3 regions of the Colwellia sp. SU-HH01172 genome follow, and region 1 is predicted to be linked to each of the others. Evidence: predicted binding sites of a transcription regulator. Region 1 holds the regulator's gene; each other region holds the start of a gene.
What was found. Region 1 encodes sigma-54, which starts transcription at its own class of promoters, with help from an activator protein. Its sites were predicted from a motif close to GTTGGCACGNNNNTNGNNT; they were not measured.
Positions count from the first base shown of each region.

Region 2: a site for sigma-54 is predicted at 1,438-1,456, ahead of AC27JP_RS03655 (EF-hand domain-containing protein). Genes of this name have one in related genera too.
Region 3: a site for sigma-54 is predicted at 725-743, ahead of fliE (flagellar hook-basal body complex protein FliE). Genes of this name have one in related genera too.

Region 1 covers NZ_BAAJMB010000001.1:1,121,305-1,123,579, reverse strand. The annotation lists gene ptsN (PTS IIA-like nitrogen regulatory protein PtsN) at 1-12, opposite strand, end outside; gene hpf (ribosome hibernation promoting factor) at 44-331, opposite strand; gene AC27JP_RS04955 (RNA polymerase factor sigma-54) at 369-1,880, opposite strand; gene lptB (LPS export ABC transporter ATP-binding protein) at 1,946-2,275, opposite strand, start outside.
Region 2 covers NZ_BAAJMB010000001.1:815,093-817,367, forward strand. The annotation lists gene AC27JP_RS03645 (fumarylacetoacetate hydrolase family protein) at 1-542, opposite strand, end outside; gene AC27JP_RS03650 (hypothetical protein) at 604-954, opposite strand; gene AC27JP_RS03655 (EF-hand domain-containing protein) at 1,057-1,359, opposite strand; gene AC27JP_RS03660 (HAMP domain-containing sensor histidine kinase) at 1,722-2,275, shown strand, end outside.
Region 3 covers NZ_BAAJMB010000001.1:675,281-677,555, reverse strand. The annotation lists gene AC27JP_RS03025 (sigma-54-dependent transcriptional regulator) at 1-538, shown strand, start outside; gene fliE (flagellar hook-basal body complex protein FliE) at 794-1,135, shown strand; gene fliF (flagellar basal-body MS-ring/collar protein FliF) at 1,189-2,275, shown strand, end outside.

The DNA of each region.
Region 1 (2,275 bases):
TTGCAACTTCATAATTACTTCAAAGACCTAATGCGAAGAGACGTTAATGTTTGTTTATTTTGCCTTTATATTTCAATATTTGCCGATCTAACTTATCAATCAGTGAGTCAATAGAAGCATACATGTCATTATTTTCTGCTTTGGCATGAACTTCACTGCCACTTAAGTGCACGGTTGATTCCGCTATTTGATTAAGTTTTTCTACGGTTAAAACTACATGAACATTGTTGATGTGATCAAAATGTCGTTCTAGTTTTTCAAATTTTCCATTGACATAATCACGTAATGAATCGGTAACATCGACATGGTGTCCGGTAAGATTAATTTGCATATGCGTCAATCCTCTTTTGCGGGTTAATAAACCAAACCTATAATAGGCTTTTACGTTGATTCGATGGTGGTATCGAGAGCGACTCTCGATATTTTGCAATGGTACGCCTTGCTACTTTAATGCCTTGTTCCGCTAAAATATCTGCCATTTTACTGTCACTGAGTGGTTTGGCGGGAATTTCTGCCGAGACTAATTTTTTAATTAACTCGCGAATAGCAGTTGATGAGCACTCGCCGCCATTTTCGGTACTAACATGGCTTGAGAAGAAATATTTTAATTCAAATATGCCTCTAGGCGTGTGCATATATTTTTGCGTGGTAACGCGAGAAATGGTTGATTCATGCATATCAACGGCTTCAGCAATATCGTTTAATACCATAGGGCGCATGGCTTCTGGGCCATGTTCAAAGAAACCTTGTTGGCGTTGCACAATACAGTTGGATACTTTTAATAAGGTGTCGTTACGACTTTCCAAGCTCTTAATAAACCATTTCGCTTCTTGCAGATTAGAACGAATAAATTGTGAATCCGTCGACGACTTCATAGAACGTGACATGGCGGCATATTGCTGATTGACCGACAGCTTAGGTGCAGTGTCAGGATTTAATTCTACTGTCCAACGGCCGTTTTTCTTTTCCACTGAAACATCAGGAATTACGTATTGTTCTTCACTCTTAACAACGCTATCGCCAGGGCGAGGGTCTAAGGTTTGAATAAGACGTATCACTTCGCGTAATTGCTCTTCTTTTAAACGCAACTTACGCATTAATTGCCGGTAATCGCGATTACCCAATAAGTCAATATACTCACTAACTGCGAGTTTACTTTCTGCTAACCAAGGGGTATCGCTTGAAAATTGATTCAATTGGATCAACAAACACTCTGGAATTGAGCGGGCGGCAACCCCTATAGGGTCAAAGACGTTAATTCGTTTTAGCACCACCTCGACTTCATCAAGTTCAAGGTCTTCAATGCCGACACTTTCTAAAATTTCTTCAGCCGAAACAGTTAAATAACCCGCTTCGTCAATCGCTTCAATAATGGCAATGGCAATGGTTTTATCGGTTTCGGTAAAAGGCGTCAGTTCCATTTGCCAAATTAGGTGATCTTGAATTGAATCTTTGGTTTCACCTTGATAGGTATAATCTTCAGAAGCAGGACCAACACTGCCACTGCTAGTACCAGCGCTGAAATTATCATCCCAGGTGGTGTCATTATTCAATTCTTCGGGGATATCGGTTTTTGCTAAGCCTTCGGCAGAGCTAATTTCATCGATTGTTGGCGCTGAATCTTCACTGCCATCTAGAGATGCTACTTCACTGTTGTTGTCACTGGCGTTGGCCGAAAATGCTTCTTCTAAATTATCAGGCGTACTTTCCGATGAAGTCGTTTGGTTTTCATCCATTTCAAGTAACGGATTACTTTCAAGTGCTTCTTGAATTTCTTGTTGTAAATCCAAGGTCGACAATTGCAACAGCTTAATTGCTTGCTGCAATTGGGGAGTCATAGTTAACTGTTGTCCGATACGGAGCTGCAGAGTAGGACGCATTTAGTTTTTCTTTTCCCTGTTACTATTTAGTGCAATATTATTTTGCTTTTAACGTATGCCAATAACTATAGCGTGAATTGTTCGCCAAGGTATACATCTCTTACATGCTGGTTTGCGAGAATTTGATCCGCATCACCTTCTGCAATAAGTTCGCCGTGACTAACAATATATGCGTGTTCACAAACATCGAGCGTTTCACGGACATTGTGATCGGTAATTAAAATGCCAATGCCACGTTCTTTTAAGTGTAGGATAATTTTTTTTATATCACCTACTGAAATTGGATCAACACCGGCAAAAGGTTCGTCAAGTAAGATAAATTTTGGATCGGCGGCTAATGCCCGGGCAATTTCAACGCGCCGACGTTCACCACCAGATAAGCTCATGCCTAAGTT
Region 2 (2,275 bases), 310 kb from region 1:
CCAGCGACAACCTCACCAACACCTGAAGGTGTGCCTGTCATAACAATATCACCGTCTTCTAAGTCAATGAACGACAAAACTTCAGCTAAAATTTGTTGCGGAGAGTGTAGCATCATAGCGACTGAGCCAGTTTGTCGACGCTGACCATTAACATCAAGCTCGATAGTAAAATTTTCTTTTGCTGACTCGATCGAAACAAAGTCACTAAACAGTGCTGAGCCAGTGAAAGCTTTTGCCCGCTCCCATGGTAATCCATCAGTTTTCAATTGAGATTGCAAAGCTCTTTTGGTTAAATCTAAACCAATTGCGACAGCAAAAAAGCCTCCTTGCTGATACAAAAAACAAAGTTCTGCTTCATAATGCAAAGCTTCTTGGTGATAGGCCAACAATTGTTTTCCTATCGCGGCGTTCGATTTTATAAACAACACCATATTATCAGGAACTTCATTCCCTAATTCACTGATATGCTCGGCATAATTTCTTCCTACACAAACAATTTTAGATGGAGTCATATAGCCTGCATCGACTTTAATCGAGTTCATTTGACAGCCCTTTCAAATAATTATACCCGCTAATATTATATCAACTAAACTCGATACCTTGCTATGCTTTTACCAATTTCAATTCTGGTTTTTGACTATTTATCGGCGTTACTTTTACCGTATCCGAAACTCTACGACGTTGCTTAAAACGGTCGAAATTAACACTTTTCACTTCTAATTGTTGCGACATTTTAACAAAGGTTTGGTAATCTTCACGAGTAAAATCATCTTCTTCTCGCGTTAACAAACCGTCGATATAAGCACTGTTGCCATTAAGAGTAAAATTGGCAATAGCAGAGTAAGGTTTGCCAAAGTCATCAACGCGTATTGCACGCACGGCTTTCACTTCAAAAATCCATTTATCAATTTGCACGTAGCGAGACAAGGTTTCTGGGGTAGACTGATTATTCATGTTGGGGGCCTTAAATTTCAGTATAAAAAGGCCGACTGCTTAGCTGGGAACGAATGCTGACAGTCGGCAAAAAAGGGAGCTGTTAACCAGCAAGCGACATAGTTACGATAGCGATTTTTTCATGCTTTCAAGATAATTATTAAACTCTTTCTCGCTAATTTGTTTATCGCCATTAACATCAACTTTAGCGAAATCCTTACTTAGCTTGTCATTATTTGCTAGTTCCTTAGCACTTAAGGTATTACTTTTGTCGCTATCATATTTGCTGATCAATTTAGCAAATGAAGATGGTTTTTCTACTTTCGTCAACACTGTACTGATGTCATTGTTAGCAAATACGATGTTTGATGCTAATGATGCAACAACAACAGTAATTGAGAGTTTCTTTAAGCTAATATTATTCATGTTTGAATCCTTCTAGTTAATTAACAGCACATCAATAAATATGCCTACAATGGCAAGTGCCACATTACGATGTTGGCATTGCACATGCTGTACCAACATTGCAAGCTATTGATATAAAACAGCTTTAATGGCTGATGAGATATTTTACTGTAGCCAATCAGCAACAGTATAATTAAAAAGATATTTATACTTGATGAACACACAGATGAAAATCAAATTTTTAAATTTAAAATCAAATACTTAACAACCTAAAAACCCAATACGATATCTGTATCCAAATAGAGACACTATTGTTTTTTAGGAGAATTTAGCTAACACTAATACCGTACCTAAGCGAATTAAAAGATGGCAAAAGCTCAAACGTGAAAACAAATAAAACTCAACGTGCTCAACAGCGAAAAAAACGCGTACCGACACTAAATCTGTCGATAAAATCGTTAACCTTATTGGGCTTTAGCTTGGTTGCTATTCCGCTGGTATTGGCGTTATTGTTTGGTGCTTCGCAAGTGAATACCTTAGCGCAAGAAAGTGAAGGGGCTATTCTCGATGTAACTAAGTTGCTCGATAATCAACAGTTATTAAAAAGTAGCCAAATAAAAATGGAGCGTAATGCCGCACAATACTTAGTGTTAAGAGATCTTGCTCTGGCAGGAAGCTATCTCGAACAGAGCCAACAACTTCTTCTAATAACACAGCAATTGATCACTGCCAGTAGCGATGCCGAATTACAACAATTAGCCAATCGCTATGCAAAAACGGTAACAGATATTGTTGAAACGACAATACCCAATGCAGAAAAAAAATCGCCTAATGATGACGATATTCTTCAGCCTATTCAGCAGAAATTTAATCGCCTTACCACAATTTACGAGCAAATTAATCAGCGCAGCAATGCACTAAACACACAGCATATCAA
Region 3 (2,275 bases), 450 kb from region 1:
CAGTAATAGAGACTTAAAAGAGGCGGTTAGTGAGGGGATCTTTCGCGAAGATTTATATTATCGCCTAAATGTTTTTCCGTTAACTTGGTTACCATTAAATCAACGTCGTGATGATATTGTACCATTGGCCCAGCATTTGATTGCTCGCATCTGCCAAAAAGACGGTAATGTCATTCCAGAGTTGACCTCAGCTGCACGCAGTAAATTGTTTGCTTACGATTGGCCAGGTAATGTACGTGAACTGGATAACGTAGTACAACGAGCGCTTATTTTGCAAAGTGAGCGCTGTATAGATGCAGGTGATCTACTTATTGAAAACTTTGAACCTCCGAAAGCGCAAGATACTGCAATGCCAGCAGCCAAAGATGACAAGTTAGGTAGCGAGCTTAAATTACAAGAACATCAAATTATTTTAGATACCTTACATGCTTGTCGAGGTAGTCGTAAGGATGTTGCAGAGCGCTTAGGTATCAGCCCTCGAACTTTACGTTATAAAATTGCTCGAATGCGTGACAGTGGTATCCAAATTCCACTTTAGCTGTACTTTTCAGTTTTAGTTAACCATACCCGCGAAGATTTTAATCATGGCATAAAAAACAACCTGAAATAGGTTGTTTTTTTGTTTGCTTTTTATAACATTTATTAAATCGTTTGTTATTGATTTTTATGCTGTTATTAAGTGATTTTAAGTGGGTTATGGATGTAACTTACTGCGTTTTCCTCCCTTGGCACTATGCTTGCTTTATCCATTAATAATATTAGGTAACAAGAAATTGACGCAAGTGAGTTAATTATGGATATCAAAAGCAATTCTCTATACGCCCAAATGCAAAGCATGTCGATGGAAGCCATGGGTAATCGCTTACCTATCGGTGAAAGTGCCATGGGTACACCTGCGGTTAGCAAAGCGGGTAGCGATTTCGGCAGCCTGCTAAAAGATGCTGTTAATACCGTTAATGATTTACAAAAAGACACAGGTGCAAAGCGTACAGCCTTTGAAATGGGTGATCGCAGTGTTACACTTGCCGACACTATGATTGCGGCGTCAAAATCAGGTATTGCCTTTGATGCAACCGTTCAGGTTCGTAATAAGTTTGTTGAAGCTTATAAAGAAATTATGAGTATGCCGGTATAGCTGCTCAGTTGTTAATTGAAAAAAATAAAACAAACGTTTTGCGGAGAAAGTAAGTGGCAGATTCAACAGACAACACAGGAATTATGCTGGCAGATGGCAACAATGACTTAGTTGCTAATGACAGTGCAGACAGTGTCGTTGGCGAACAAAAGTCAGGTTTAGCAGGAGCTATGGGCAATGTTGACTTTTTGCGTCAAATTACCATCGTTATGGCATTGGCAATATGTCTTGCCATCGCTATTTTTGTCATTATGTGGGCGAATCAGCCTGAATACCGTATTTTAGCTAAATTACCAACAGAACAACTTATCAAAACCATGGATACGCTTGATGCCAATGGTTATAAAGATGCTTATCACCAAGAAAATAATACCATTTCGGTACAAACTGACGAATACCAAGCCATTAAATTAATGTTAGCGCGTGAAGGGTTAGGAGAAAGCCCAACAGAAGGCGCTGAGATCATCATGCAAGACATGGGTTTTGGTGTTAGTCAACGTCTTGAAACTGAACGATTAAAGCATTCACGCGAGCAACAATTAGCGCGTACTATTGAAGAATTACAAAGTATATCGCGTGCTCGTGTACTGCTAGCTATTCCACGTGAAAATGTTTTTGCTAAACGCGCCAAAAATCCATCGGCCACGGTTGTGTTGACCATGCAACGAGGTCGTTTATTATCAGAAGAAGAAGTCGACTCTGTGGTTGATATTGTTGGCTCTGCCGTGCAAGGCTTAACACCGAACCGAGTGACAGTAACAGATCAGAATGGTCGCTTACTTAATTCCGGCTCACAAGATTCCGTATCGTCTCGTTCACGTAAAGAATTTGAAATTGAGCAAAAACGTGAAAAAGAATACATGGATAAAATCGATTCGATTTTGATCCCTGTGGTTGGTTTAGGTAATTATACCGCGCAAGTTGATGTCGCGATGGACTTTACCAATACCGAGGAAACACAACGTCGTTATAATCCTGACTTACCCGCACTTCGCAGTGAAATGAAAGTTGAGGATAACACCATAGGTGGATTATTGGGGGGGATTCCAGGAGCACTTAGCAATCAACCGCCACTTGAAAGCAATATTCCAGAAAATGCCACGGGTAGTGCGCAACAACAAACCATGCCAGGTCGTAAGC